3 regions of the Undibacterium sp. TC4M20W genome follow, and region 2 is predicted to be linked to each of the others. Evidence: predicted binding sites of a transcription regulator. Region 2 holds the regulator's gene; each other region holds the start of a gene.

Region 1 (10,119 bases), on a different contig from region 2:
TTGTAGATAAATCCGGCCTGTATTTCCTTCCTGTTTCTCTTTTGGGGCGATGACTTTCCCGTCTGGTGTTTTGGCCAGCATCACTTTGGTGACGGTCTTTCTTTCAGGGATGACGATGTACCGTGAGTTCTCCACCGGATCAGTGATGAGAATTTGCGATAAGTTCCCTTTGCTGTCGCGTACTTCATAGCGAGTGCGGCCAGCGTTGTCTCTATAGACCGAACTGGAAGTTTTATTGCTGATCTGATTGCCGTCAGCTAAAGTCTGTGTTTTTTCGGTAATGATTTCTGCGCTGTATGCCGCATTTTTAATCGTGTTGGAGATATGCATGTCCTGCATGCCTGAGAAAACAGCGTTCATGGCATCGCTAGCATTTCTTGCTGCACTCATTGCATCTGAGATAGTTTTGTTAATGGTGCCAGCCTCGGGTAAGTCGGCCAATGCTACAACTGCCGGCATGGTTGGCATGACAGGAATTGGAGGCATTGGAGGCATTGGAGGCATTGGAGGCATAGGTGCTAAAGGTGGCATCGGTGGAGCAGGTGGCATGGGGGCAAGCGGAGTAACGCGATGGACTTCAAGTTGCAGGCGTGTTTGTTTTTCTTCTGGCGCAACTGGTGCCGGACTGTCGTTGATGACATTTGCTTGTACCACAGTCCATGAATAACTCAAAAGGACCAATATTGGAAGTTTGATAGTCATGATGTTTCCCTCTTATTCATGGTGAAAGGTAGTTGAAATAAAAAAACAATGTCGAAATTAAAAATTTTGCTTAATCAGATGCACATTAATTTTTGAGCAGGCGCATGGCCAAAGGTGAGCCTTCCTCATCCACCAGCATCTGTGCCCGCACCGTTTCCCCAGCAATTTCTGGACTAACAGGCATGCCCAAACTGGCCAGCCACGCAGCTGGCACTTCAGTTTCCATCATGTGCGGTGTACCTTCTTCCAGACGTTCCATCGGCACCAGGGCGACAAAGGGAGGCAGTTCCGAGTTTGAAACTGCGCTGCTGTCCGGCGTTAATTGATGCTGCGATGCCGAGAATATGACCGTCAGCATGACCAGACCAAAGCTGCCACTCAGCGTCAGCAAACCTGCCATCCACGGGCGCAAGCGTTTGCTGCGGGCCTGTTTTTTATCCTTGACCTGTTGCTTGGCGAATGCTTGCAATAGAGTCTGCTTTATAGCCGCGGGCGTATTCAGCTCCTGCAAATCTTTGCGCAAAAGGCCGAACTGCTGATCCAGCAAGGCATCTGCATTGCTGGCGTCCTGTGGGGTATTCATATGGTCTTTCATCTCTGTGTTCCAGTTTTTGCTGTTGCGTCGGGTCGCCAGCCCAGTCTTTCGCTGTATTGCAATATCGCGGCCCTCGCCCGTGACAGGCGTGAACGCACTGTCCCTATATCTATGTCGCAAATCACGGCTATCTCTGCATATGACAGTTCCTGCAATTCATACAAAATAATCACATCACGGTAGTGAGGGCGCAGCACCGAGACTGCCTGCCGCACATGTTCAGTCATTTGCTGATGGAAGATGACGTCCGCCGGTTCTGTCGTTTCACTCATCAAAACTTCTTCTCCATCTTCTTCGCCAAATTCAGGCAAGGGTTGGTGGCGGCGTTCTGCCTGATCCTGTTTCAACAATAAATTCCTTGCTATGCCAAACAGAAAATTTTGCAAACTGCCCAGGCCTGCGTCATAACGGTAAGACTTGCTCAGCAAACCCATGAAAACATCCTGAACTACGTCAGCTGCCAGCGCTGCCTGGCCACAACGCATCAGGGCATAGCGATAGATGGGTCCCTGATGGCGTTGGTACAGGCGTTGAAATGCGGCAACATCACCGTCGCGCATTTGTGTCAGCAAGCTGGAATCTGTCTCTTGGTTATCCACGTTTATTTGTAGGTTGTTTTAAGGTATTACCTTGAGAGGCTTTGAAAGTTCCAATTATTTTCGCGCTATCTGCGTTTATTTGAAATGCACTAACTTGGTGAATTTACGCCTTTTTTTGGTGCGCATTCCGGTAATCCAGGCTATTTGCCCTTGGTTCGAAACTTGCTGTGTTGCTTTTTATAATGTTTTTAGAGCGTTGGTCTGTCACCTATGTGGACTTGCTTGTTATTTTGCAAAGGGCGATAAATAATAAGTTTGGTGATAGCACAGACAATAAGCGAAAGAAGATATGGATCTGACACCCAGAGAAAAAGATAAGTTGCTGATATTTACTGCTGCCTTGCTGGCAGAGAGACGCAAAGCGCGTGGCCTGAAGCTGAATTACCCGGAAGCAGTCGCCCTGATCACCGCCGCCATCATGGAAGGTGCGCGTGATGGCCGCACGGTGGCTGAACTGATGTCGGAAGGTACGCAAATTCTCAGTCGTGCCGATGTCATGGAAGGCGTGCCGGAAATGATTCCTGATATCCAGGTCGAAGCGACTTTTCCGGACGGTAGCAAGCTGGTTACCGTTCATCACCCCATTCCTTAGGAGAAAACCATGATACCAGGCGAAACCCTGATAGAGGATGGGGACATAGAACTGAATGTAGGCCGTGCCGTTGTCAGCATTACTGTGGCAAATAGTGGCGACAGGCCGATACAGGTGGGCTCACATTTCCATTTTTATGAAACCAATCCTGCCCTGCAATTTGAACGGCAACTTGCCTATGGCATGCGCCTCAATATTGCCGCTGGCACGGCCATCCGCTTTGAGCCGGGGCAGCAGCGCAGCATAGAGCTGGTGGCTTTGGCGGGTGACAGAAAAGTCTATGGCTTTAGCGGTAAAGTCATGGGGGCGCTATGAAAATTTCACGTCATGCTTATGCTGAAATGTTTGGACCAACCACGGGTGACCGCATCCGTCTGGCAGATACCAATCTATTCATAGAAATCGAGAAAGACTTTGCCATCTATGGCGAAGAGGTGAAGTTTGGTGGTGGCAAGGTGATACGCGATGGCATGGGCCAGTCGCAAAGGCCACATGCTGAAGTCATGGATACCGTCATCACCAATGCTGTCATCATTGATCACTGGGGTATCGTCAAGGCCGACATCGGCATAAAAAATGGCTTGATTGCCTGCATAGGCAAGGCGGGTAACCCAGACATACAGTCTGGCGTTGATATGGCAATTGGTGGCGCAACCGAGATCATTGCCGGTGAAGGCAAGATCGTGACCGCTGGTGGCATCGATTCACACATCCATTTCATTTGCCCGCAGCAGATAGAAGAAGCGTTGATGAGTGGCGTCACTACCATGTTGGGTGGTGGTACGGGCCCGGCAACTGGCACGGCAGCAACCACCTGTACGCCTGGCCCCTGGCATATGCATTCCATGCTGATGGCGGCAGATGCGTTTCCCATGAACCTGGGTTTTCTGGGTAAGGGCAATGTCAGCCTGCCTTTACCGCTGGAAGAGCAGATCAGGGCAGGCGCCATAGGTTTGAAGTTGCATGAAGACTGGGGCACGACGCCACAAGCCATCGATAATTGCCTGACCGTGGCTGACAATATGGATGTGCAGGTTGCCATCCACAGTGACACGCTGAACGAAGGCGGCTTTCTGGAGCACACCCTGGCGGCATTCAAGGATAGGACTATCCACACCTTCCATACCGAAGGTGCGGGCGGTGGCCATGCGCCGGATATTATTGCTGCGGTGGGTGAGGCGAATGTACTGCCATCATCCACCAATCCTACCCGCCCATACACCGTCAATACCCTGGATGAGCATCTCGACATGCTCATGGTCTGTCACCACCTGGATCCGGCAATTGCAGAAGACATTGCCTTTGCTGAATCACGCATACGGCGCGAAACTATAGCGGCTGAAGATATTTTGCATGATATCGGTGCCATCTCGATGATGTCTTCCGATTCCCAGGCCATGGGCCGTGTTGGAGAGGTCATCATGCGTACCTGGCAAACGGCAGACAAGATGAAGCAACAGCGTGGTTCGCTGGCAGAAGATAATGCGCGTCACGATAACTTCCGTGTCAAACGCTATATCGCCAAATATACGATCAACCCGGCGCTGACCCATGGCATTGCCCATGCAGTAGGCTCACTGGAAGTGGGCAAGATTGCCGACATCGTCTTGTGGAAGCCCGCTTTCTTTGGCGTGAAACCATCGATGATCATCAAGGGTGGCATGATCGCCGCTGCCCAGATGGGTGACCCGAATGCATCGATACCAACACCACAACCTGTGCATTACCGCATGATGTTTGGTGCCTTTGGCGGGGGATTGAAAAAGTCGTTCACCTTTGTCTCGCAAGCGGGGTTGGATGCTGGGCTGGCAGAACAACTGAAGCTTAACAAGACCCTGATTGCTGTCAAGAATACGCGCCATGTTCGCAAGAAGGACATGATACACAATAGCCTGACGCCGAAAATGGAAGTCGATTCCGAAACCTATGAAGTCCGTGCCAATGGCGAATTGCTGGTATGTGAACCGGCAAAAATCCTGCCCATGGCCCAACGTTATTTCTTATTTTAAACAATGCTGACATTACAAACAAAGATAGAGACTGCCGACAGCATCGCCGGGCAACTGGTTTTGCCGTATGAGTTGCGCGAAAAAAGCCGTTTGCGCGCTACTCTGGCTAGTGGTGAAGATGTGGCCGTGTTCACCGTGCGCGGTACAGTCATGCGCCATGGCGATCTGATGCTGGGTAATGATGGCCGCGTGATTGAAGTCATTGCCGCTGCTGAACCTACTTATAAAGTGGAATGTGATACTGCCTTCAATTTATTGCGCTGTGCTTTTCATTTGGGTAACCGGCATACCCAGGCGCAGGTCGGCGACGGTTTTTTGCGCATACGCAAAGACCCGGTGCTAAAGGAAATGCTACAAGGTCTGGGCGCAGTCGTCACTGAAGAGCAGGCCAGTTTTGAGCCGGAATCTGGAGCATATGGTGGTGGACATCATCATGGTGGCGATGATGGGCATCCGCATAATCCCTTGGCACCGATACCTTTGCGCCAGCGCATACACCGTCCTTCAGACAACAAGGCTTGAGCATGCAATCTGCGGCCTTACTTCACCTCTTGCAACTGGCCAGCCCATCTTTGCCCATCGGTGCCTATAGCTATTCGCAAGGGATGGAAGCGGCTATAGAAAAGGGCCTGGTACGCAACGAAGCCACAGCCAGGGAATGGATCATCAATTGCCTGCATGAAGTGGTGGCCCGCTTTGAAGCACCGGTACTGTGGCGCTTGTTGCAGGCTTTTGTGGGCAGGGATTTGGCCGCCGTATCGCACTGGACCAGTTTGTTCATTGCCGCCAGGGATACGGCAGAGTTTAGGGCAGAGAGCATACAGATGGGTTACTCGCTGGGCAAACTGGTGAGCGACCTGAAGATTGCCGATGCTGAGCTACTGGCGATATTGCTGGCACAGCATGAATTGCCTTTGCCAACGGCCATGGCAGCCGCAGCAGTTGCCTTGCAGGTGCCGCCAGAATCGGTTTTGCTTGGCATGTTGTTCTCATGGGCAGAGAATCAGGTGCTGGTAGGGGTGAAATCCATTCCCCTTGGTCAGGTGTCAGGACAACGCTTATTGCTGTCGCTACGGCCAGAATTGGAAAAAGCTGCAAGGCTGGCGCAAGAGCTGGAAGATAATCAATTATCGAACTGGGCCCCAGGTTTGTCTTTGCTGTCCATGCAGCATGAAGTGCAGTACAGCCGCTTGTACCGGTCATAAAAATTAAAAACAGGAAAAGAAAAAATGAACACCCAGAATTTAAGCTCACCAGAACCAAATCCCTTACGCGTAGGCATAGGCGGCCCGGTCGGCTCCGGTAAAACTGCACTCTGTGAAATGCTATGCAAAAGCATGCGAGATCATTATGAAATGGCCGTTATCACCAATGACATCTACACCAAGGAAGACATGGAAATCCTGCTGCGTGCAGATGCCTTGCCTGCCGAGCGTTTGATGGGTGTGGAAACAGGCGGTTGCCCGCACACCGCCATACGTGAAGATGCCTCCATCAACCTGGAAGCCATAGCCCGCATGAGCGCAGATTTTCCTGACCTTGATTTGATCCTGGTGGAATCTGGCGGTGACAATTTGGCAGCCACCTTCAGCCCTGAACTCTCAGACCTGACCATCTATGTCATCGATGTAGCCGGTGGCGAAAAAATCCCGCGCAAGGGCGGGCCAGGCATTACCCGCTCTGATCTGCTGATCATCAATAAAACCGACCTGGCACCACATGTAGGTGCCAATCTCGACATCATGGCACAAGACGCCAAGCGCATGCGTGGCGAACGCCCCTTTGTATTTACCAATCTGCGTACCGGTGATGGGCTGGAGGCAGTGGTCAGCTTCATTCGTCAGCAAGGCATGCTGGACGAAGTTAAAAACTAATTTTCAATCTGGATTTGGAGTTAAATATGAAACTTAATAAATTGCGTTGCCTGTATGTGGTCGCAGCCTTGGACAGTGCCATGATTTCATTGCCAGCTATGGCGCATGACAGTGTGCTGCATTCCATGAATGCCCTGCAGGATGGTTTTCTCCATCCATTTACCGGGTTCGACCATTTGCTGGCCATGCTGGCAATAGGTATCTGGGCGGCGCAACAAAAACATGGGCGTGCCTGGTTGATACCAGCCAGTTTCCCCTTGATGATGGTCGTTGGCGGGGCATTAGCTCTTGCTGGCATAGCTTTGCCTGGTGTAGAACACAGTATTGCAACTTCAGTGCTTGTTCTTGGTTTGTTGATCAGTTTTGCAGTCAGGTTGCCTGTTAGTGCAGGAGTGGCTTTGGTATCTGTATTTGCCATGGCGCATGGCTATGCACATGGGCAGGAAATGCCAGTGTATGAATCTGCCGTGTTGTATGGTGCCGGTTTTGTGCTGGCGACGGTACTTATTCATGCCGCTGGCTGGTTTGCCAGCAATGCGGCTCAAAAGATGCTGACCAGTACATTGCCACGGTATGCAGGAGTGATGATTACTTTGGTAGGTGCTTTTTTCCTTTCAGCACTTGCTTGATACCCAATAGTAGTTAATTAAATTTCATCTGCCAGGCAAGGAGAGGTAGTTTCTCCTTGCCTGCTGCACCTTGCTGGTCCCGGCTTACCCTTGTCGCGCAGTAATAATCGACTGTGCCGATTTCGTCTTTCAAAATGCATACAAACATCAAGACTGGGCCTCTTTGCGGGCTTACACTTTGTCATGTTCGAATCTGGCAGCGCGTGAAATAAGTTTGCAAATAGCTTATATTTACTGTGATCGATTTCTTCGCGATTTGTCAGCATCAGGTTCTTTGATTGATTTTCAAAAATTGACCGGTTTTATCCGGAGACAAGGCAAATATCATGTGGCAAGGCGTCATTCCCGCAGTTACAACAAAATTCAACCAGGACGATACGCTGGACTTCAAGGAAATGGAGCGCTGTTTCCGTTATTTGATGGATGCCGGTTGTGATGGTCTGATCGCTTGCGGTTCTCTGGGCGAAGGCCCTTTGTTATCCCATGCCGAGCGTATTGATGTGCTGAAATTGACGAAAGAAGTGGCAGGCAACAAGCCTGCCATTTTGACCGTCGCCGAGGCAGCAACACGTGATGCCTGTGCCCTGGCTGAAAAAGCCGCCAAAGCTGGTGCCGATGGCTTGATGGTTGTGCCTAGCACCATCTATCACACTAATCACCGTGAAACCGTAGCAACCCTGCGCAGCATTGCCGCTGCCGGTGATTTGCCTGTCATGATTTATTCTAATCGCCTGGCTTATCGCGTTGATGTGACAACAGACATGCTGGAAGAGCTGGCTGATGACGCACGTTTTGTGGCAGTAAAAGAATCTTCTGATGATATCCGTCGCACTACAGAAATCATCAATCGTCTGGGTAGTCGTTATGACTTGTTCACTGGCGTAGATAACCTGGCTTTTGAGGCATTGACTGCTGGTGCCACTGGCTGGGTAGCTGGTCTGGTTGTGGCTTTCCCGCATGAAACAGTCGCCATTTACCGCCTCATCAAGGCTGGCCGCTATAACGAAGCGCTGGATATCTACCGCTGGTTCCGTCCTTTGCTGGACCTGGATGTCTCTACTTACCTGGTACAAAACATCAAACTGGTAGAAGCATTAGCCATTGATTCCAATGACCGCGTGCGTGCACCGCGTCTGCCACTGGAAGGTGCTCTGCGTACCCGTGTAGAGCAAGTGGTCAGCGCTTCTCTCGCCAATCGTCCGGTTTTGCCAACATTTAACTGATATTTTTAAGTTGATGTGATGGCACAGGAAACATATCAATGAAAACGACAGTATGTGTCATTGGTGCCGGCATAGTCGGCACCACCTGTGCCTTGAAAATGCAGGAAGAAGGCTATCAGGTCAGTTTGATTGATGCGGCATCCCCTGGCTGTGGAGTAACTGCAGTAGGTATGGGACACCTGGTCGCTTTGGACGAAACTGAGCAAGAGCTGGACTTGTGCCTGCTGTCTTTGCGTATGTGGAAAGACTTCTTCACTGAATTTCCAGGTGCCGGTGAAGTCAGTCAATGCGGCACCTTGTGGGTGGCAGAAAACGAAGACCAGCTTTCGGAGGCACATCATCGTGCGCAAGCAATGAATGCGCGGCTATGGCGTGCCGAAGCCTTGACTGGTGAGCAGGTGCAAAAACTGGAACCTGCTTTGCGTCCCGGTCTTGCTGGTGGCGTCAGGGTGTTTGGCGATAGCGTGGTGTACCCGCCCAAACTCGCACATTTCATGGCTCAGCTTTTGGTCAAGCGTGGTGGTAATCTGATTCTGGGTAACAGTGTTGCACAGCTAGCAGCAAACCAGTTGATTTTTGCTGATGGCAGCAAGCTGACTGCAGATATCATCATCGTCGCTGCCGGGCTGGAAGTAGCCAGGCTATTGCCTGAAATTGCCGTGTTTGGCCGTAAAGGCCATTTGGCGATTACTGACCGCTATCCCGGTCGTCTTTCACATCAGATTGTCAGCATGAATTATGGCCAGGCGGCGATGTCTGCAGATGCACTTGCCGTGGCGGCCAATGTGCAACCACGCAGTAACGGGCAATGGTTGATCGGTTCTTGTAGACAGGATGGGCAAACCAACAACAGCCTGGACCCCAAGGCGCTGGGAGCAGTCTTGCAGTCCGCCATGACGCTATTACCTTGCCTGGCCGACATGCAAATCATACGCGCCTGGGCAGGCATGCGTCCGGCATCACCCGACGGTCATCCGATTATCGGGCCTCATCCAGAATTGCCAGGCGTCTGGCTGGCAGCAGGGCATGAAGGCCTGGGGGTGACGACGGCCATGGCGACAGCAAAAATGCTGGCAGACCAGATTGCCGGGCGAGCAGGAGAGATCGATTATCCGCATTATTCGCCTGAACGTTTTTTTCCTGTGCAGGAGTTGAAATATGCGTGAGCACGCCCCAGACACAAAAATAATCGCAATCTGGATTAACGGCTCTCCCTTTGAGGCGACAACAGAGATGAGTGTAGCTGCTGCCCTGATGCGGTATGACAATATGCAGACACGCCAGTCGATTTCTGGTCAGCCGCGTTTTGCCGTTTGTGGCATGGGCGTATGCCAGGAATGCAGGGTACGCATTAATGGTCAGCCGCATAAACTGGCTTGCCAGGAATACTGTCGCTCGGGCATGGTGATCAATACCGGAACCACTGGTCTGGGAGTGTGACGATGGTATCAGCGATTCTCCCGTTTTCGACGGACATACTTATCATAGGTGCAGGCCCTGCGGGCCTGGCAGCGGCGCTGGCCGCAGCTGAATTGTCATCCACCGTCACTGTGATCGATGAAAATCCCGCTCCTGGCGGGCAAATCTGGCGCGGTGGTCCAGCAACATGGCGCGACCAGCGGGCGCATGACTTGTGGCAGGCGCTGGCAAATTGCCTGAATGTACGCATGGTGTATGGCGTGCGTATAGTTGCCGCCCCTGCTGAAAAAGAATTTCTGCTGGAAACAGCAGGCGGCGCACAAAAATTAAGCTGGAACAAGCTGATTATCTGTAGCGGTGCCCGCGAGTTGCTCTTGCCTTTCCCCGGCTGGACTTTGCCAGGTGTCACTGGTGCTGGTGGTTTGCAAGCCTTGATCAAGGGCGGCATGCCAGTGGAAGGCAAGCGCGTAGCCGTTG
Region 2 (10,119 bases):
ATAGGGTTTCGGGTAGAAATGGATTAAATGATTTAAGGCATATTCTTCAGTGAAAAAATCTTCCAGCAGGGCAGAATCACCTTTGGGTGTGGCCGTGCCCACGTCATAGAAAAAACGAATATCTCCACCCGCGCAAAATGCCTTTTTGCTGCTGCTTTGAATAAACACCGCGCGCACACTCTGATCATCCTGCCAGGTCAGCAAGGTCGTCGTCAGCGCTCTTACCATATCGAGTGACAGCGAGTTCAATGCTTTGGGTCTGTCTAGGGTGATGTAGCCTATATTGTTCTTGACGGAGGTAAGTACAAATTCGCTCATGGTGGTTGACTATGCAGGTAAGGGATGAAGCTGCCATTTTAACTTTGTCGGGCTTGGGCGTCACGGGGTGTATATGTTTATGAGGAAATAGAGTAAGGGCGGCATGATCGTTGCCGTTGCTGTCGGGTTTGACTTTGGGGTTGCAGTTGTTTTTGATTTTCTGCAGTTCCCATGTGTAGCCGCCGTTTGTGCAGTACAGAAAATGGATTAAGAAGAGCCGCTGTCTGAGCGGAGCGAGTTTCGGATCTTCCCATTTTTTGTACTGCACAAACGGGTACCCCGAAGGGGCGGCTACGCCTGGGTCGCCTTTCTTTGAATACTTACTTTGGCGACGCAAAGAAAGTATTTCGGCTGCCGGGCCGAGACCCGGCTTGTGTCCACGAAGGGCAAACGTTTTCATAAAGGTGCGGTATGTAACAAGCGTTGCGGCATACCACGAAAGCCACTGGATTCCAGCTAAAAGCACGCTGGAATGACGTTAACATGTGTACGGATTGTCGCAAGGCAATTCAGTTAATGATTGATGTAAATTGTTAACCTCAAAACCATTAACCCAACAAAAAGGACGCCTTTTAGCGTCCTTGTTTTGGATGTCCGTAACCCTGTTCAGGTAAGGACTGGGGTCTTATGAAGCCGATGCCGGATCAGGTATGTGCTTGATGGCGTCGTGCTGATGGTCTTGCATTTTATCTTTATGCTTGATGACCTGGCGATCAAGTTTATCTACCAGTGCATCGATTGCTGCATACAGATCATGCGCCAGGCTTTCAACGTGAATATCTTTACCGCTGATATGCAAATTGATGTCGGCTTTGTGTCGTTTTTCCTTTTCCCGGAGCTTGTCCACCGTCAGGATGACGGCGATATCAATGACCTGGTCGAAATGCCGCCTGATACGTTCTAGTTTGGTATGTACATATTCACGAATTGCAGGAGTTACTTCGACGTGATGTCCACTGATGGTGAGATTCATACTGTGCTCCTATAGTGATGTTGCTTGCTATAACGATACGCTCTCAGCATTTATTTGCCTTGAGCTAAATCATATATAGCAATTCAAACCGTGATTACAAGGACTGCTTACAAAGATTTACGCAAACTGACTGGGGGGATTTTGAGGGCTTCACGGTATTTGGCAACTGTCCGTCGGGCAATTACCATGCCCTGTTCACCCAGCATGTCTGCAATTTTGCTATCAGAGAGTGGGCTTTTCTGGTCTTCTGCTCCTATCAACTGCTTGATGAGTGCACGTATCGCGGTGGAAGATGCTTCACCCCCTGTTTCCGTCGCGACATGGCTGCCGAAAAAGTACTTCAACTCAAACATGCCATGTGGGGTCAACATGTATTTTTGGGTTGTTACACGCGAGATAGTGCTCTCGTGTAATCCTAGTGTATCAGCAATTTCGCGCAAAACAAGGGGGCGCATTGCAACAGCACCGTGGGTGAAAAAATTGCGTTGCCTTTCGACTATGGCTTGTGCAACGCGCAATATAGTCTCAAAACGTTGCCGCATATTCTTGATCAGCCAGCGGGCTTCCTGCAATTGCGCGCCCATGCCAGCCTCGCCACGGTTTTGCTTCATGATGTTGGCATACATGCTGCTTACCCGCAGCCTGGGCATGACATCCTGATTCAACATGACTTGCCAGCCGTTGCCGGATTTTCTGACGATCACATCGGGTACGACATAGTCCGATTCATCGGCAGCAAAGGCCAGGCCAGGTCGTGGTTTGCACAGGCGGATGATAGTTTGTGCATCGCGCAAATCTTCATCATCGCAATCGAAGATTTTCTTGAGTTTGGTGAAATCTCTTTGGGCAAATAAAGCCAGTTGCGTTTCAACAATTTGCAATGCCAGCCTGCGTGTGACGAAAGCAACTTTTGGCAGACGCCTGATTTGCAAGGCCAGACATTCAGACGGGCTGCGCGCACCGACACCAGCCGGGTCAAAGCTTTGCAACATGTTCAGCGCAAACGCCAGCTCTTCTGGTTCTACGCACAGTTCCAGTGGCAAACTGGCATGTATTTCATCTAATGTTTCGGTCAGGTAACCGTTATTGTCGATCGCATCGATCATCAACTCGACCAGGGCACGGTCACGCGGTTCGCGCAGGTTAAGACGCATCTGTTCCTGCAAGTGCTCACGCAGGGTGATATGGGCTGCACCGAGCTGCGGGCGGCCATCTTCATCATCGCCAGATTTGCTGCCATGCTGTACATCATCAAAGCCCCAGTCTTCTTCGCTGGAAGTGGTGCTGTCATTGCTGATGACGGTTTCTGCATCAGCGGCAGCCGGTTCTGCTGACCTGTCACTGTCTTCTCTTGCTGCCGGTGCTTCCATGCCAGCATCTGCAGAAGTACTGCTGGTATTGATGGCACCGTCAGCCAGCAGGCGTACGGCGTGATCGAGGGGATCATCGACACGTTCCAGCATGGGGTTATCAGTCAGCAGCGTCTCCAGCTCCTGATGCAATTCCAAAGTGGATAACTGCAATAATCGTATTGATTGCTGCAATTGCGGCGTTAAGGCCAGATGTTGTGAGGTACGTAGTTGCAGGCTTTGTTTCATGATGATTCCCGTCACATCCGGAAGTGTTCTCCGAGATAAACGCGACGTACAGATTCATTTTGTATGATGTCGTCAGGCTTGCCGCTGGCAAGTACCGCGCCCTGGTTGATGATATAGGCGTGATCGCAGATGCCCAGGGTTTCGCGTACATTATGATCGGTAATCAGCACGCCTATGCCGCGTTCCTTGAGGAAGCGCACAATGCGTTGAATTTCGATGACGGCGATAGGATCAACACCGGCAAAGGGCTCATCCAGCAAGACAAAGCGTGGGTTGGTCGCCAGTGCGCGGGCAATTTCGACGCGGCGGCGTTCACCGCCTGACAGTGACAGGGCCTGGCTTTCACGTATTTTTTCTATCTGCAAATCTGCCAGCAGGGCATTGAGCCTTTGCTCAATTTTCTTGGCACCGAGATATTTGCCTTCGCTGTCTTTTTGCAATTCGAGTACGGCGCGGATATTGTCTTCTACTGTCAGCTTGCGAAATACCGAAGCTTCCTGTGGCAGGTAAGACAAACCCAGTACGGCACGTTCATGGATAGGTAGTTGCGAAATATTCACGTCATCAATCGTGATATCTCCAGCATCTGAAGGTACCAGGCCAACGATCATGTAAAACGAGGTGGTCTTGCCTGCGCCATTCGGCCCCAGCAAACCCACCACCTCACCGCTTTTCAATAGCAGTGAGACATCGCGCACGACCTGGCGCGCGCCATAGCGCTTTTGCAAGCCCTTGACAAGCAAGGTGCTGCTTGACTGTGCAGTCATCTTATTTAGCCTGTTTTTCTGGTTTTGGTTGCAAGGTGATGGTGATATTGCCTGAGCCATCTACATGCTGGCCACTGGTCGAATTCGTGCCAACAAAAACATCATTCTTGCTGTCATAAGACAGGTACTCACCTTCCTGTTCCTGGGTGACGCGTTTGCCTTCGAGGTAGCGTACCTTGGCCTTGGAAATGAATTTGACGATTTCTGTACTCTGGTTGTATTCAGCACGGTCAGCTTCTCCATCTACCCACAGATCAGGGCCACCATCGCGCTTCTGGCGGAAGGTGACTTTGCGGCCACTGCCACCTGTCAGAACAACAAACTGATCGCCATTCGGGGCTTCGGTCACGACAGCACTCTCAGAAGTGACGGTCAGGGTGCCGCGCACCAGAGACACGCCCTTGGATAATCTGCTGACGCTGGCTTTGCCATCACTGATGCCATAACCGGCTTTGATGATGGTTTCTTTATTACTGTCGGCTTTTTCTGCATTTGCAGAAACACAGGCCAGGCCCAGGCAGGCCAGGCTGATCAAGCGTGTGACGCTAAATGATGTTTTGATCATGTGCATATTCGCTTTCTTGCTTATTTATTCCCGGTTTTGGGAGCTGGTTCACGTTTCTTGAGTTGAATGTAAACCTTGCTCAGCAATTCCAGGCCTTGGGTTGAATTATTGGCAATCATGCCAGTTGCAGTTGAATGCAGTTTGCCGGTCGTAATTGAAACCGGTTTGTCGGTTTTAACGATATCGTCATCCGGCAGGAGCAAAAGATAATCAGACTCCACACGCACGAATTGTGAACTCAGGCCCTCGGGCCTTTCCATGCTGACATTGTCATACAGGTGAACCATGTCATGCTCACGCTTGGGCGTGGTCAGCGATGATTTTTGCGATACAACGGCGAGTTCAGCACGCAGGTGCAGCGGTGGCCTGTCCTTGTCAAAGCTGTTGATCTGCGGATGCTTGATTTCTATATTGTCGGTCCGTGGCAAATGCACCAGGCTGTCACCAGTGATATGGTAATTGGCCTTGCCATTGTTTGACAGCCGGATGAAATTGAATTTCTCGACATAGTAATCAGGCGCTGATCTGGCGGAAGTGCGGTTTTGCTCATCATCGGCATGGCGGCGTATGACTTCCATGACCCAGATCGTGCCCATGGTGATCACGCCCAGCAGGATCACGGCCAGCCAGATGCGGAAGCGGTCTATGGTCATTTGGGGTTTCATGTCAGATATGCTTGTAAAGCCTGTTCATATTTGCCCTGGGCACGCAGGATGAAGTCGCAGACTTCGCGCGCAGCACCCTGGCCGCCACTGACCCTGGTGATGTACTGAACACGTTGTTGTACTTCAGCATGGGCATTCGGTACGCTGGCTGCAAAGCCAACCCTGGTCAGTATCGGTAAATCAATCACGTCGTCACCGATAAAGCCGCAGTGTTCCACAGGGATATCCAGCTTCGCCAGCAGGTCAAGAAATGCACTCTTCTTGTCATGGATACCCTGGCTGACATGGCTGATGCCAAGATCAGCAGCACGCTTGCTGACGATGGCCGATTGCCGTGCGCTGATGATGGCCGTGATAATGCCAGCCTGCTGCAAGAGTTTGATACCCTGGCCATCCAGCACATTAAAGCATTTCATCATTTCGCCGTCTGGCCCAAAGTACAGGCTGCCGTCGGTCAGTATGCCATCGACATCAAAAATCATGAGCCGGACTTTGCTGGCTCTTTCTACAGAATCTACAGGATTATTCATCAGATCACCTTGGCCCTGGTCAGGTCATGGATATGCAAGGCACCCACCAGCTTGCCGCTGTCGTCAGCGACCAGCAACTGGTTGATGCGGTAAGTTTCCATGACTTCGACGGCTTCGACAGCCAATTGTTCCGGGCGTATGCGGCGCGGAGCGTGGTTCATGACATCGGCAATGCGCAACTGGGTGAAATCACGCGTGCCATCCATCAGACGGCGCAAGTCACCATCGGTGAAGATGCCCAATACCGTTTGATGTTCATCCACCACGGCGGTCATCGCCATGCCTTTTTTGGTAATTTCCAGCAGCGCAGTTTTCAGGCTGGTTTCTGGCCCCACCTGCGGGATGTCTCCATTGGTGCGCATGACATCCCTGACGTGCGTCAGCAGACGGCGACCGAGTGATCCGCCAGGGTGCGAGCGGGCAAAGTCTTCTTCGCGAAAACCGCGTGCATCCAGCACCGCCACCGCCAGCGCATCACCGAGTGCCAGCGTGACCGTGGTGCTGGCCGTTGGTGCCAGGTTCAGCGGGCAGGCTTCTTTGTCTACATGCAGGTTCAAATGAATATCAGCCAGTTTGCCCAGACTGGATTCCGGGTTGCCGGTCATGGCAATCAGTTTTACACCCAGACGCTTGATGATAGGCAGGATAGACATCAACTCAGATGCTTCGCCAGAATAAGAGATGGCGATAAACACATCCTGCGGTGTCACCATGCCCAGGTCCCCATGGGCAGCCTCAGCCGGATGGACAAAAAACGATGGGGTGCCGGTGGAGGCAAAGGTCGACGCAATCTTGCGCGCAATATGACCAGACTTGCCTATGCCAGAAACCACGACCCTACCGTGGCATGCCAACAACATGCTGACTGCCTGTGCGAATCCGGCAGCATCGCCATTGCCCAGGCGTTTTTGCAGGGCAAGCAGGGCGTCAGCCTCGATTTGCAGGGTCTCGCGAGCCAGTTTCAGGGCGCGTTGCGCTGCGACAGCCGGGTCTGTCGGTGCTTGTTGTTTAAAAGTTAAAGGTGCATTCAGTTCATTCATGCCAGAAGTATAAACGAAATCCTCAAAGCAAAAACTTTGCCAGTTGTAACGTAATGAATTATGTTTGCCCAAAAGCAGGATAGCAAGGCGATAAATCGGCAATAATAGGCGACATGACAGGACTGGACACCACACTTTTATTGCTGGCTGCTGCCGTATTGGGCGTGGTCGCATTCCGTATGCTGCAACTACCGCCTATGCTGGGTTATCTGGTGGTTGGCATCTTCATAGGCCCGCACGGTTTTGGCATGGCAGAAGACAGTGCCGTGACCCATGAACTGGCCGAATTTGGCGTGGTCTTCCTGATGTTTTCGATAGGACTGGAGTTCTCGCTGTCCAAACTCATGGCCATGCGCAAGGCGGTATTTGGCCTCGGGATGGCGCAGGTACTGGTCACTATACTGACCAGCATGGTATTTGGCTGGGTAGCCAGCCGCTTTTTACCAGGCATGTTCCAGATCAGTTGGGAAGCCTCATTCGCCCTTGGCGGCGCATTGGCGATGTCCTCAACCGCCATCGTCTCGAAAATGCTGACGGAAAGGCTGGAGCTGGAAAGCCTGCATGGCAGGCAGATTATCAGCGTGCTGCTGTTCCAGGATCTGGCCGTGGTGCCGCTGCTGATCCTCGTGCCTGCGCTGGCATCAAAATCCCCTGATCTTGGTAAAACCCTGGCGCTGGCGAGTGGCAAGGCGGTGGTGGTGCTGGTCTTGCTGCTGGTGGTGGGGCAAAAACTCATGCGCGCCTGGTTTCACATCGTGGTCAAGCGGCGCTCGCAAGAGTTGTTCATGTTGAATCTCTTGTTCATTACCCTGGGCGCTGCCTGGCTGACCGAGAAAGCCGGTTTGTCGATGGCGCTGGGTGCCTTTGTCGCCGGCATGCTGATTTCAGAAACCGAATACCGCCATCAGGTGGAAGAAGACATCAAGCCCTTCCGTGATGTCTTGCTGGGCTTGTTCTTTATTACCGTTGGCATGTTGCTCAATGTGCGTCTGGTGTATGAGCAATTCTGGCTGGTGTTGCTGCTGCTGACTGGGCCGGTGTTGCTGAAGTTTGTGTTGATTGCTGCTTTGGCGAGAGTTTTTGGCAATTCCACCAGCGTTGCCATGCGTACTGGTCTGGGTCTGGCACAGGCCGGTGAATTCGGCTTCGTTTTGTTGAACCAGGCAGGGGGCTTGCAACTGGTTGATCCTATGCTGGTGCAATTGATTTTGGCGTCAATGGTGATTTCCATGCTGATCTCACCCTTCATTTTGTCCAAGTCTGATGCCATCGTCATGAAATTCTCTGCCAACGAATGGATGATGCAATCGCTGGCACTGACCCAGATCGCTGCCCGCACCATGACCACCAAGAAGCATGTGATCATTGCCGGTTTTGGCCGTAGCGGCCAGAGCCTGGCGCGTATTCTGGCAGAAGAAAATATCGATTACCACGCACTCGATCTTGACCCCGACCGCGTCAGGGAAGCACAAACTGCTGGTGCCAATGTCTCGTATGGCGATGCGGCAAGACGTGAAAGCCTGCTGGCGGCTGGCGTCAACCGCGCCTCGGCCCTCGTGGTGACTTATACCAGCACCGCATCTGCGCTCAAGGTTTTGCATTTCGTCAATGAGATGAACCCCAGCCTGCCTGTTATCGTGCGCAGCCATGATGATGTTGATCTGGATAAACTCAGGGCAGCCGGTGCCACAGAGGTGGTGCCAGAACTCATGGAGGGCAGCCTGATGCTGGCGTCCCATGCCCTGGTCATGCTGGGTGTGCCTTTGCGGCGCGTGGTACACAGGGTGCAGGCGGCACGTGAGGCGCGCTATGAATCCCTGCGCGGCTTCTTTCATGGTGCCAGCGATGCTGCCGACAGCCCGGAAAGCATGCAGATACGCCTGCATACCGTAGTACTGACCGAACGTGCCAATGCACTGGGTTTGCATTTGGCAGACTTGAAGCTGGAAGAATTTGAAGTCGATATCCATGCCGTACGGCGCGGTAAAGCCAGGCTTGATCATCTGGATGACATCGTTTTACAGAATGGCGACGTGGTCGTCGTCAGGGGAACTTCCGAAGCAGTCGCTAGAGCAGAGCAGCGGCTGTTAAAATAGCGGGTTATTTTAAAATTTGAAGGACATGCTTGATGTTAAATCGATCAGAGTACATTAAAGAACATATACGCACGGTGGAAAACTGGCCACAAGCAGGCGTGATGTTCCGCGACATTACCCCCTTGTTGCAAAATCCTAAAGTATTCCGCGTACTCATCGATATGTTCGTACATCGTTACATGGATGAAAAGCTCGACGTCGTGGCTGGCCTGGATGCACGCGGCTTTATCATAGGCTCAGTGGTCGCCTATGAGCTGAACCTGGGTTTCGTACCTATTCGCAAGAAAGGCAAGCTGCCTTTCCATACTGTGTCCGAGCAATATGAGCTTGAATATGGCAGCGCGACGGTGGAATTGCATTCCGATGCCTGCAAAAAAGGTGACCGTGTCGTCCTCATCGACGACCTGATTGCCACTGGCGGCACCATGATGGCAGGCAAAAAATTGCTGGAGCGCCTGGGCGCAACGGTAGTCGAAGGTGCTGTCATCGTCGATTTGCCTGAGCTTGGTGGCTCGAAGATTATCAAGGACAGTGGCTTGCCTTTGTTCACCGTTTGTAATTTCGACGGACATTGACAGGCTGGCAGGTACTTACTCGCATGCATGAGTTTCACGTCGCGGCATCAGACCCGGCCTTGCCCGAGGCCGCTGTTTTGCTGGATGAGCTTTCCGACCGCCTGGCTGCGATCACCGGTAGCAGTGGGCGTTCATCCTTTGATGCAGAGGATGTACGCGTACCCGGTGCGCTGTTTGTGCTGGCACGCAGTGCCGATGGCAAGGCAGTAGGCTGTGGTGCTTTTCGCCCCATGGGCGAAGGCGTGGCAGAAGTCAAGCGCATGTATGCGCAGGTAGCGGGTGCAGGCCTGGCCGTATTGACACATCTTGAGGCTGCTGCCAAAGAATATGGCTACCTGAAGCTGCGGCTGGAAACCCGCCTGATCAATCAGCGTGCCGTTGCCTTTTATGAAAAACATGGTTATTACCGCATTCCCAATTTCGGCAAGTATGTGGGCAAGGCAGAGGCGGTCTGCTTTGAAAAAGAAATAAAAAAGCATTAAACAGAAAAAGTAATCCCAAAACCTCTATGGAACAGCACTTTTCTGGTTTCTTTGATAACGCAAGAACTCAGCAAAAATGCCAGAGCTGCGCTATACTTCAAAACTTCCAAGGAGCGTTGCGACGAAAACTACGAGTTTTTGCCAGGCTTGGGATATCCATAACCGCGCTCACGTTACTTTTTTCATCAGAAAGGAGGGCGTGATGAACGCCGTCGTAGCAAACACATCCAATACTTCCCAAGATTTTTTCGTTGCTGACCTGAGTCTGGCTGACTGGGGCCGCAAGGAAATCCGCATTGCTGAAACAGAAATGCCAGGCCTGATGGCGATCCGTGAAGAGTTCGCGGCTACCCAGCCTCTGAAGGGTGCGCGTATCACCGGCTCCCTGCACATGACTATCCAGACTGCCGTGTTGATTGAAACACTGCTGGCCCTGGGTGCAGAAGTGCGCTGGGCATCTTGCAATATCTACTCCACACAAGATCACGCAGCCGCAGCGATTGCTGCTGG
Region 3 (10,119 bases), 440 kb from region 2:
AAAAACTGGTTAGCCGGAACCAGATTGCCCTGGGTATCAAGCAAACGCGAAAAAACTTCATGATGGACAAGCTGGCGCAATTGCAGGCGCATAACGGGTTGGGCAAACAAGACCCAGCGGTGGTCTGCGAGGGCATCGTGAATCAGCGTACGCCAGCCATGCGAACCGGCAATCACGGCTTCGCTGTCTTCCATAGGGGTCAGGCTGATCTGGCCATTGCCAGCCTGGCGCATGACTTCTATCGCCAGGTCAGCCCGGGAGAAAATGTCACCACGCGTTTGCGCAGGGCCAAATACCAGGGCGCCGGCAGCCAGGCTGACCTGGCGCGAGGCACGCAGCAATACCTGGTTAAGGCGGTATTGCAATGCATCTACCAGCAACTGCATGGTCTTTTGATCGATATCGATACAAACCGCTGCGATAGAGGCACCGCCTATGCGACCGAGGATATTGCTATATTTGCTGAACACTTCTGCAACCACCGTCGCCACATCGGCCAGCAGGATATCGCCTTGCTGATAACCGTGCTGGTGGTTGTATTCTTTGAGGCCATCGAACTCAAGCACAAAGATGACGGCAGTTTCAAAGCGCCCTTCTTCTGACAGCAAGTGATTGAAGCGCAAGTCAAAACCATGACGGTTTTCGAGACCACTGACTTTGTCGATAAAAGCTTCGCGCCTGAAATTTTCTGCCCTGGCGATTTCTTCATCGAGCAGACTGGAAATACGTTCTGTCATGTGGTTCATGGCGACCACTACACGCTGCAACTCGCGGGTTTGTGGCACGACTTCAATACGGCGAAAATTCTTGGCCTGTATGGCAATCGCAACTTCTTCGATTTTTTCCAGCGGCCCCAGGATAATCCTCAGCAAGACCACGGTCAGGCCCCAGACCACCAGATACATGGCAAACATCCACAAAGCCATTTCCCGCATCGAGCGCCACAGGTAGTCGTAAGCATAGGCCGGGTGGCTGACCACGACAACCTTGCCCAATTGACGCCAGCCAGAAGAAATGAAGGCCTCGCCCGGCGGAGTCTGCAAGTCAAACAGGGCAGGTAGCCATGCAGGCACATTGTCTTTGCCGGCTCCCAGCTCCATGTGCAGCAAGACTTTGCCTGCAGGATCAAGAACCACGATTTTTTTATAATAACCACGGTCAAACAGGGTGGATATCTGGATATTCGCCAGCGTCTGGTCATTTTTTGCCAGTGCTTCTTCGAGAGGACGTGACAAGGCAGTGGCCGCATCCTGGGCATGCGAGGCCAGCTGCTGCTGCAAATAATCCCGCATCGTCAGGACTGACAGGATTTGCAATCCAAGAAACACGGCAAAAAAGATGATGGATATGGCAAGAAGGAGTTGGCGTCTCAGCGTCATAAAGTCTCTTTGAGTGTATTCATTCCCTGGAACTCATTTCTGTCTGCAATTTTCTATCTGTTGATAAGTCATGCTCATGGCGACTTTAACAAGAAAATAGCCCTTGCCACTTATTTCTTCCGCTTTATTTCAGGATTTGCATAGAATTATGGATGTGGTCTCGCGTTTGCCGCCCCAGTTCAATATATTTTAATTAAATTTCATGTCCAATACCGATATTTTACGTAGCAAGATCAATCTCGAAACTGCAGCTTACCCCTGGAGTGAACTATTACGTCATTTTGCCAGTGGCACGGTGCTGGTTGTCCAGCCAGGTCTGGACCTGGTCGAAGTTGCCATGCATATGGCAGAAGACCATGCAGCTGTGATCTCTGCCCTGCTTGAGCATGGCCAGATAGGCAAGGTCAGCGATGAGCAGGCCCAGGCATGGCTGGAGCGGGATGCCCAGCACTGGACCGTGGTCGTCAAGCCCTGGATACTGGTGCAGGAAAGGCAAAAATGACACTGCCGGTGGGATTGCGCGTCGGCATGAACTTTTAACAAGCAGGGGCTGTCTGAGTCGAGATACCGTAACGGCAGTTTGGGAAAGGCATGATGCAATTTTCTCTGGCAACTACACATTCAACAGCAAATCATGGGATCAGCAAACCTGGTTTTCCGGCAATGACCGTCTTGCTGGTCGTTCTTGCCCACCTGCTTTTCTGGCAACTACTGCGTCATCAACACGCCACTACAAGGGCGGGTGAGAACCATCCCTTGATGCAGTATCTGCAATTATTGACGATAGCCCCCAAGCCTGTCACCCCAAAGGCAAGCCAGCCTGTGGAGCAGCCTGCCAAACCTGAAAAGCCAGCCAGGAAGGAAACCAACAGGCCCCTTACTGCCAGCAAACCCGCAAGATCATTGGTGCAACCTGACCAAACAGCAGCAGAAATAGTACCGGACACCGTCAGCCATCCCTCATCTCAGACAAGCATCAGCCCCGAAAGCCCGATTGGCCTGGGCCTGAACCTGGAGTCTGTGCGCAAGTCAGCCATGGCCATGAAGCCCACAGAAATTGAACAGATACAGGCCAGCCACAGGCGCGGCGACAGTCTGGAAAAGCGGCTAGGCGAAGGCACCAGACGGGCAGAAAAGAAAGAATGCCTGAAGGCATATTCGGGCATAGGCATACTGGCTGTCATCCCGCTGGCAGTGAGCGCCGTTGTGGACACAGGCTGCAAATGGTAATGCTGGCAAGAGCTCGGCTATAATGCCGGATTCCGTACTGTGAAACGGGCTTGCATGGAACGGCCAGGGCATAAGCAGCGATGAAGGCCGGTACTACGCCTGTTGTCATTTGTATTATTGATGTGTTTTGATTGATTGTTGCGTGGTGTTTTTGCATTATTGCAATAATTTTCATTTTTTATCTGGATCATTCATGAAAAAAACTTCTTACCTGTTCGCCGCCATGATGCTGGCAGCACTTGGTTCTGGCTTCTCTCCCGTGACTGTGAATGCCGTTCAGGCACAAGAAGCGGCTGATCCTGCGAAACAGCAGACAGTACGCCAGGAAATGGCCAAGCCACTTAATGAAATCCAGGACTTGCTGACCGCCAAGCAATATCCTCAGGCATTGGAAAAAATTAATGCCATGGATGCCTCTCTGGAAAAGAAAACGCCTTTCGAGCTGTTTACCATTAACCGTTTGCGCGCCGTGGTTGCATCCAGTATCAATGACTCTGCGCTGATGGCAAGCTCCTTCGAATATATGATTTCGACTGATTTTCTGAAAGATCCAGAAAAACAGCGTTTGATGGAAGCCATGGCAAGTACTCTGTTTGGTGAAAAGAAATATGCTGATTCCAGGGTATGGGGTAATCGCTTCCTGGTGAAAGCACCAGGCAATGAAGTCATGATCTATCTGATCGCCCGTTCCTATTATCTGGAAAACGACTTTGCCAATGTCGTCAAAGTCTTGAATACCCAAATAGCATTCGATGAAAACGCCAAACGCAATACCAGTTCTGACAACCTCAAGTTGCTGGCTCTTGCTTACCAACAGCTCAAGGAATGGGATAACTATGCCGTTGCGCTGGAACGCCTGGTTGCGCTGTACCCAACACCAGAATTCTGGACAGACCTGATTTACCGCGTTATGAAAAAACCTGGTTTTTCTGACCGCTTGCTGCTCGACTACTATCGTCTCCAATTCCTGAACGGCAAATTAGAAGATGCCACGGATTTTGTTGATATGGCAGAGTTGGCCTTGCTGGCAGGTTTGCCAGCAGAAGCCAAAACCGCGATTGAAGCAGGCTACGCAGCCAACGTGCTGGGCACCGGCAAGGAAGCGACCAAGCACAAGCAATTGCGCGACCGCGTCAACAAGCAAGCCGCTGACGATATCAAGAGCCTCGATGCTGGTGAAGCCGCTGCCAAAAATGCCAAGACCGGTATCGGCATGGTCAATATTGGTTACAACTACGTCATTAACGGCCAGTACGACAAAGGCCTGGGATTGATGGAACAAGGTATCGCCAAAGGTGGCTTGAAGTCTCCAGATGAAGCAAAACTGCATCTGGGTATGGCTTACCTGAGAGCAGGCAAACGCGACAAGGCTGTTGAAACACTGAAGTCGGTACAAGGCCGTGATGGCTCTGCTGACTTTGCACGTTTGTGGCTGCTGGTACCTGCCAATAAATTTGCTCCTGAAGCAAAATAAGCTGACGGATATCTTCTCAGATTACAAACCGTTTTAAGAAATACGCCACCTGCGGGTGGCGTATTTTTTTACCCGTGCTTGTGCAGATGTTCAGATATAGGCTCGCCACCAGATAAAAAAAGGCTGTTTTGCGCAATGCAAAACAGCCTGTCAAATTCAGGACCGCAAGCTCTGATTACGGTACTGACGGTACACCTTTGGATACTCTTTGCTGCCCCAGCCTGATCGAAGCATCAGATACAGGCTGGGCAAAACTTGTTACTCAGAACGCGATTCAGATCAACAACCGCATCAAGAGTGGTAGGCAGACTCACCATGGCTGGTGATGTCCAGACCTTCACGTTCTTCATCTTCTGGTACACGCAGGCCAACTACCAGATCAACCAGTTTGTAAGCCACGAAGGACACGACGCCTGACCAGATGATGGTCGTGCCAACTGCAGTCGCCTGTGTCATGACCTGACCAAAAATATCATAAGGATCAGCCGACATTTTATTGGTGATATAGTCAAATATGCCCTGGCCGCCAAGGGATGGTGCAGCAAACACACCGGTCAGCAAGGCACCCAGAATACCGCCCACGCCATGCACACCGAAGACGTCGAGGGAATCATCTGCACCCAGCAAACGCTTGAGGCCATTGACACCCCACAGGCAAACAATACCTGCCAGCAGACCAATGATCAGGGCACCCATAGGGCCGACGAAACCGCAAGCTGGCGTAATCGCTACCAGTCCGGCTACCGCACCGGATGCGCCACCCAGCATGGAAGGTTTGCCTTTGGACATCCATTCACCAAACACCCATGACACTGTTGCTGCAGCCGTTGCCAGCAAAGTATTGATGAAAGCCAGTGCTGCGACATCGCCCGCTTCCAGCGCGGAACCGGCATTGAAACCAAACCAGCCCACCCACAACAGCGACGCGCCTATCATCGTCATTGTCAGGGAATGAGGCGCCATGGATTCTTTACCATAGCCTACACGTTTGCCTATCAGGTAAGCACCGACGAGGCCAGCGACTGCGGCATTGATATGCACAACCGTACCACCAGCGAAGTCCAGCGCGGTTTTTTGTTGCAAGAAGCCGCCTTTGGCCAATTCAGTTGCCGCAGTAGCTGCATCCTTGATCGCGTCAGGGCCAGTCCAGAACCAGACCATGTGAGCAATAGGCAGGTAGCTGAACGTGAACCACAAGACGACGAACAACAGTACAGCAGTGAATTTTGCGCGTTCTGCAAAAGCACCGATGATCAGGCCGCAAGTGATCGCTGCAAAGGTCGCCTGGAAGGCTACATAAGCAAACTCAGGAATCACCACGCCTTTGCTGAATGTCGCTGCCGTAGCAAATGTTGCCTTGGCCGGATCCCAGATACCTTTCAGGAACAGACGGTCAAACGAACCGATGAACCTGCCACCTTCAGTAAATGCCAGTGAATAACCATAGATACACCACAGAACAATAATCACGGCGAAGATCATGAAGACCTGCATCAGGACGGACAACATGTTCTTGGAACGGACCAGGCCGCCGTAGAAAAGTGCCAGGCCAGGTATGGTCATCAAAATAACCAGCAGGGTGGCAACCATCATCCAGGCAGTGTCGCCTTTATTTGGCGTTGGTGCAGGTGCGGCAGCACTGGCTGCCGCAGGGTCAGCCGCGGCTGCCGGGGCAGAAGCAGGCGCCACAACAGCAGTGGAAGCCGGGGCCGGGACGGGTGCCGCTGCAGGTGCAGAAGCGCTGGCCGACGCAGTAACCGAGGCAGCAGAAGCTGCCGCAGGTTCAGCTTTAGCTGACGCATCTTGCGCCGATGCGACAGAGGTGAAACCGACAGTGACCAGCAAAGCAGCCCCCGCCAGCATGTTCTTCAACAGTTTTTTCATGTGAACTCCCTGGTTAGCTATCAGAGTGCGTCGTTGCCGGTTTCACCGGTACGAATACGCACAACTTGTTGCAAGTCATAGACAAAAATCTTGCCGTCACCAATCTTGCCAGTGCGGGCTGCGGTTTCTATTGCTTCAATGGCGCGCTCAACAATCGCGTCATCTACAGCCGCTTCAATTTTTGTCTTGGGCAGGAAGTCGACCACATACTCTGCACCACGGTACAGTTCAGTGTGACCTTTCTGACGGCCAAAGCCTTTCACCTCAGTCACGGTAATGCCCTGTACACCAATGGTGGACAACGCTTCGCGGACTTCATCGAGTTTAAAAGGCTTGATAATTGCAGTAATCAGTTTCATGCTCGCCTCGAATATTAGAATGTTTTAACTGCAGACAATACCAGTGTCGTTTTGCCTGTGAATTTGCCTGCTGGCGTGACATACAGTTTTTTCTCTGCATTCGTGCCCAGCGCTGCAATACCAAAATTCACACCAAAAAACTCTTTATTCACACCAATTTTCCAATCGGAATAAGAATAGGCACCATTGTTCTTGATGGTCTGATGGCCAGCATGCAGGGCCAGCGTGTAACCTTCAGGCAGCTCAATGTTTGCGCCGATATCCAGGTAGCCACTGTTCTTGCTATCGATAAAACCGAACAGATTGGTGACGGAGTGTGAATACTTGATATAGGCTGGCCCCATGCCTAACTGGCCGTAAATCTCGGTGGTGTTGGCATCAGCAAAACCGGCAACCTTGTTCAGGCCATTGGATGGGTAGATATAAGTCAGCACGCCGACGTCATAAGAAACATCCTTGGTGATCTCGCCTTTTTTACCGGCATACAAATCCCATTCGATATCGCCACTACCACCGGCATCCTTGGTCCATTTAATCGTAGATAACCATGTACCAGCATAAAAGCCGCTGGGGTTATTCACATAATCAGCGCCACCCTGCAACGCAGGGTCAAGGCGTGATTGCGCAATCGCACGATAGCGGTATTCGCTGACGACGCCAATGTTGAAGCTGACTTCATTATCTGGCTTGGCTTCAGGCTTGGCATCTTCTGCATGGGCAAAACCACCAAAGAATGATGTGGCTACAGCAGCGGCGATTACTAGTTTTTTCATTGCGCTTCCCCCTATTGATTAAGATTTGATTAGATTGAACCCGGGACAGAATCTGTTTTCAGCTCATAGCGAGGACAGGCACGGACAAGCATTAATACTCACCACCACTTGCGCCCCCACTGCTTGCATCGGTCAAACTCTTAAATTCTTATTTCCCTTACCTGTTAGCAGGAGTCGTGCCAACCATGGCTATCTCATCAATAAAACGGCAACACAGTGCAGGGCCCAGAGTGTATTAATATGCATACAGCCAGATAAACACTGGGTCGCGCTGGTTTTTTATATTGCGCTGCAATACCAGTAGCAGCGCGGGCAAGATGCGCTATCATTGCCCTATAGGTAAACTTATAAGCAAAAAACAGCTTTGCGCACCAATTGCGGGCAATAATAAATCCGCACAAAAAAGTGGCAACGCATAATTCGCACCAAAAATGTGCAGTTACAAGGCAGAGGATAAAAATGGACAAGCAAAATTTCTTTAATGACATGCACGCCAAGATCAGCCAGGCAATCGAAAACTCGCCAGCCAAGGACATAGAAAAGAATGTCAAGGCCATGATGAGCCAGGGCTTTTCCAAGCTGGATCTGGTGACGCGCGAAGAATTTGATATCCAGGCACAAGTCCTGGCCAAGACCCGCGCCAAGCTCGAAGCCCTGGAAGCAAGGGTTGCCGCACTCGAAGCACCACAAAAAGCCGACTAAAAAAAGACAACTAAACCGCAGACCGCATGTCATTAGCCGTACTCAAAAGCCGCGCCCTGAATGGCATGGATGCACCACAGGTGACTGTGGAAGTGCATCTAGCCAATGGCCTGCCCGCCTTCACTATCGTTGGCCTGCCCGAAACCGAAGTCAAGGAATCCAAGGACAGGGTCAGGGCCGCCCTGCAAAATGCCCGCTTTGAGTTCCCGAACAAGCGCATCACAGTGAATTTGGCACCGGCTGATTTGCCGAAGGAATCTGGCCGCTTTGATTTGCCTATCGCGCTGGGTATTCTGGCCGCATCCGGGCAAATCCCTGGAGATGCGCTGGAACAATATGAATTTGCCGGTGAGCTATCATTATCAGGTGAACTACGGCCGATACGCGGCGCACTGGCGATGACGTTTGCGATATGCAAAAGCCAGCAACACTCGGCACAGGAACCGGCCTTCATCTTGCCACGCGCGAACGCGGATGAAGCGGCGCTGGTCAGCGATGCTGCGATTTACCCTGCAGATTCACTACTACAGGTATGCGCTCACTTCGCTGGGGTCGATGGTGAGCAAAGACTGGCACGTCACCGTCCAGCCTCCAGACCCAGTCGCCCCAAATATGCTGACTTTGCAGAGGTAAAAGGCCAGTTACAGGCCAAACGCGCACTGGAAGTAGCAGCCGCAGGATCGCATTCAGTCTTGTTGATGGGTCCACCAGGCACCGGCAAATCCATGCTGGCCGCCCGCTTCCCCGGCATTTTGCCGACCATGACCGATCAGGAAGCACTGGAATCAGCGGCAGTGCAGTCCCTGACTTCCGGTTTTTCCATAGAAAAATGGAAGGCGAGACCGTATAGGGCACCCCATCACACAGCATCTGCCGTAGCATTAGTTGGTGGAGGTGGAACACCAAGGCCAGGAGAGATTTCTCTGGCTCACAGGGGTGTGCTCTTCCTTGATACACTTGACATAACCAAAATAAATCGTAGAGTCAGTCATAGAACCATCGACACTCTATAGCTATAAATTATTCGCTTTTAGTCTATGCTGAGAGTTAAATCAGTTGTACAACTAGTATTACGAGATCTTACGAGATCTTACGAGATCTATCTGCATAATTCGACTTAACGCCCTCACTATAGTTAGCGCTCGCTCAGCGATGCTATCTAGTTTGAGCACATACTTCACCAAATAGTCTGCTCCGCAAACTGCCTGGTAAATCCTGGGAGCATATGTAGTGAAAAGATATATTGCTTATTTAACGCGTCGCTAACTTGTTCAAAAAAAGATCATCAATGTCTAGATGTAAGATAGGTTTTGATAATTACATATTTTTGGTGAACTAAGATTTATGTTATCAGTACAGCTATACAGGTGTTACAGGGTGCGCGGTTATGTCGTTTGGCTCACGACGAAGAAATTCCACTTAAAGGTGGACACCATACGCATAATCGGTACTACGTTATTGGGCTGATCCGTGAGGAGTCAAGCTCGACGACACCAAGTGTGCCAATAGTCTCCCGGCAAGCACTATCGCAGGTAATTCCGCACGCGGAAGTGAGTTCGTCAGGATTTATACAAATCCTTCAAAACCCCGATTTCTTAAAATGATAGGACAGGGAATAGTGACTAAATCGACCAGCATGTATTTGCACATTGGTGGCAGCTACATGCACTTACAGCACATGAATTCTCTAGTTCGGCTATTATCGATTAGTACTTTTTATCTTTACTGCTTTTGGGATCATGGCCATAGCTATCGCTATCTCGAATCTTGCCATCCCTTCGGTGGATCACTACCTCTACATGATCCCGTTTTGCTTTGACTACGGCGCGGTCAATTGCTTCTTTCTGTGTATTGGTTTTAACACCAGCACGTGATGCGCCCTCGGTTTTTGTAGCCCAGCCATCGCCGTGGGGAACAACGTGCACGTCTTTCTTTTTCATGATTAGTTCTCCGTAAAGTCCCGCAGGAAGTCTGCGCATTTGTTAACAATGAAGACACCACCTAAATAATCGTTGTACACCTTTGAGATAGGAACCGTGCCGAGCCAGTCAGGCAGCCTTTTTTCCTTTAAATGGAAGCTGAAGCTCTTCTACGTCATATGTGAAATCCAAAGGAATCTGAATGGATGGCTGCAAAGGGTCTTTAGTATTGTAGACATCTACATCTGTTTTCAATTGAAAGCAGTCGCCTACGATCTGCTGCCGACGCTGAGAAAAGGAGCGCACAAAATGTTCCCGAGGTGCACGCACGTCGTCGAGATCCGCCCATAGTGTCTTTGTCTTGTTCCCTTGCTTAGTGCGTGCAGCGTGCTTTGCCCT

The links. Region 2 encodes sigma-54, which starts transcription at its own class of promoters, with help from an activator protein. Its sites were predicted from a motif close to TGGCANGNAANCTGCTTT; they were not measured.
Positions count from the first base shown of each region.
Region 1: ACO0LL_RS04615 (urease subunit gamma) is a predicted target of sigma-54. The motif match lies at 2,048-2,065, and genes of this name have one in related genera.
Region 3: ACO0LL_RS02215 (TorF family putative porin) is a predicted target of sigma-54. The motif match lies at 7,264-7,281, and genes of this name have one in related genera.

Region 1 is NZ_JBMPPI010000003.1:29,232-39,350, forward strand. Features, by position in the region: gene ACO0LL_RS04600 (hypothetical protein) at 1-702, opposite strand, end outside; gene ACO0LL_RS04605 (hypothetical protein) at 788-1,297, opposite strand; gene ACO0LL_RS04610 (RNA polymerase sigma factor) at 1,294-1,896, opposite strand; gene ACO0LL_RS04615 (urease subunit gamma) at 2,186-2,488, shown strand; gene ACO0LL_RS04620 (urease subunit beta) at 2,498-2,803, shown strand; gene ureC (urease subunit alpha) at 2,800-4,497, shown strand; gene ureE (urease accessory protein UreE) at 4,501-5,019, shown strand; gene ACO0LL_RS04635 (urease accessory protein UreF) at 5,022-5,702, shown strand; gene ureG (urease accessory protein UreG) at 5,727-6,371, shown strand; gene ACO0LL_RS04645 (HupE/UreJ family protein) at 6,398-7,000, shown strand; gene ACO0LL_RS04650 (dihydrodipicolinate synthase family protein) at 7,327-8,223, shown strand; gene ACO0LL_RS04655 (NAD(P)/FAD-dependent oxidoreductase) at 8,262-9,389, shown strand; gene ACO0LL_RS04660 (2Fe-2S iron-sulfur cluster-binding protein) at 9,382-9,663, shown strand; gene ACO0LL_RS04665 (FAD-dependent oxidoreductase) at 9,666-10,119, shown strand, end outside.
Region 2 is NZ_JBMPPI010000001.1:18,768-28,886, reverse strand. Features, by position in the region: gene ACO0LL_RS00135 (enoyl-CoA hydratase/isomerase family protein) at 1-318, opposite strand, end outside; gene hpf (ribosome hibernation-promoting factor, HPF/YfiA family) at 944-1,291, opposite strand; gene ACO0LL_RS00125 (RNA polymerase factor sigma-54) at 1,399-2,889, opposite strand; gene lptB (LPS export ABC transporter ATP-binding protein) at 2,901-3,656, opposite strand; gene ACO0LL_RS00115 (LptA/OstA family protein) at 3,658-4,221, opposite strand; gene lptC (LPS export ABC transporter periplasmic protein LptC) at 4,242-4,886, opposite strand; gene ACO0LL_RS00105 (KdsC family phosphatase) at 4,883-5,416, opposite strand; gene ACO0LL_RS00100 (KpsF/GutQ family sugar-phosphate isomerase) at 5,416-6,456, opposite strand; gene ACO0LL_RS00095 (monovalent cation:proton antiporter-2 (CPA2) family protein) at 6,570-8,552, shown strand; gene ACO0LL_RS00090 (adenine phosphoribosyltransferase) at 8,585-9,127, shown strand; gene ACO0LL_RS00085 (GNAT family N-acetyltransferase) at 9,151-9,609, shown strand; S-adenosyl-L-homocysteine riboswitch at 9,712-9,786, shown strand; gene ahcY (adenosylhomocysteinase) at 9,812-10,119, shown strand, end outside.
Region 3 is NZ_JBMPPI010000001.1:460,759-470,877, forward strand. Features, by position in the region: gene ACO0LL_RS02185 (bifunctional diguanylate cyclase/phosphodiesterase) at 1-1,379, opposite strand, end outside; gene ACO0LL_RS02190 (DUF2288 domain-containing protein) at 1,582-1,881, shown strand; gene ACO0LL_RS02195 (hypothetical protein) at 1,971-2,609, shown strand; gene ACO0LL_RS02200 (tetratricopeptide repeat protein) at 2,803-4,083, shown strand; gene ACO0LL_RS02205 (ammonium transporter) at 4,375-5,967, opposite strand; gene ACO0LL_RS02210 (P-II family nitrogen regulator) at 5,988-6,326, opposite strand; gene ACO0LL_RS02215 (TorF family putative porin) at 6,341-7,099, opposite strand; gene ACO0LL_RS02220 (accessory factor UbiK family protein) at 7,559-7,801, shown strand; partial or broken gene ACO0LL_RS02225 (YifB family Mg chelatase-like AAA ATPase) at 7,828-8,787, shown strand; gene ACO0LL_RS02230 (DUF2188 domain-containing protein) at 9,508-9,741, opposite strand; gene ACO0LL_RS02235 (hypothetical protein) at 9,850-10,119, opposite strand, start outside.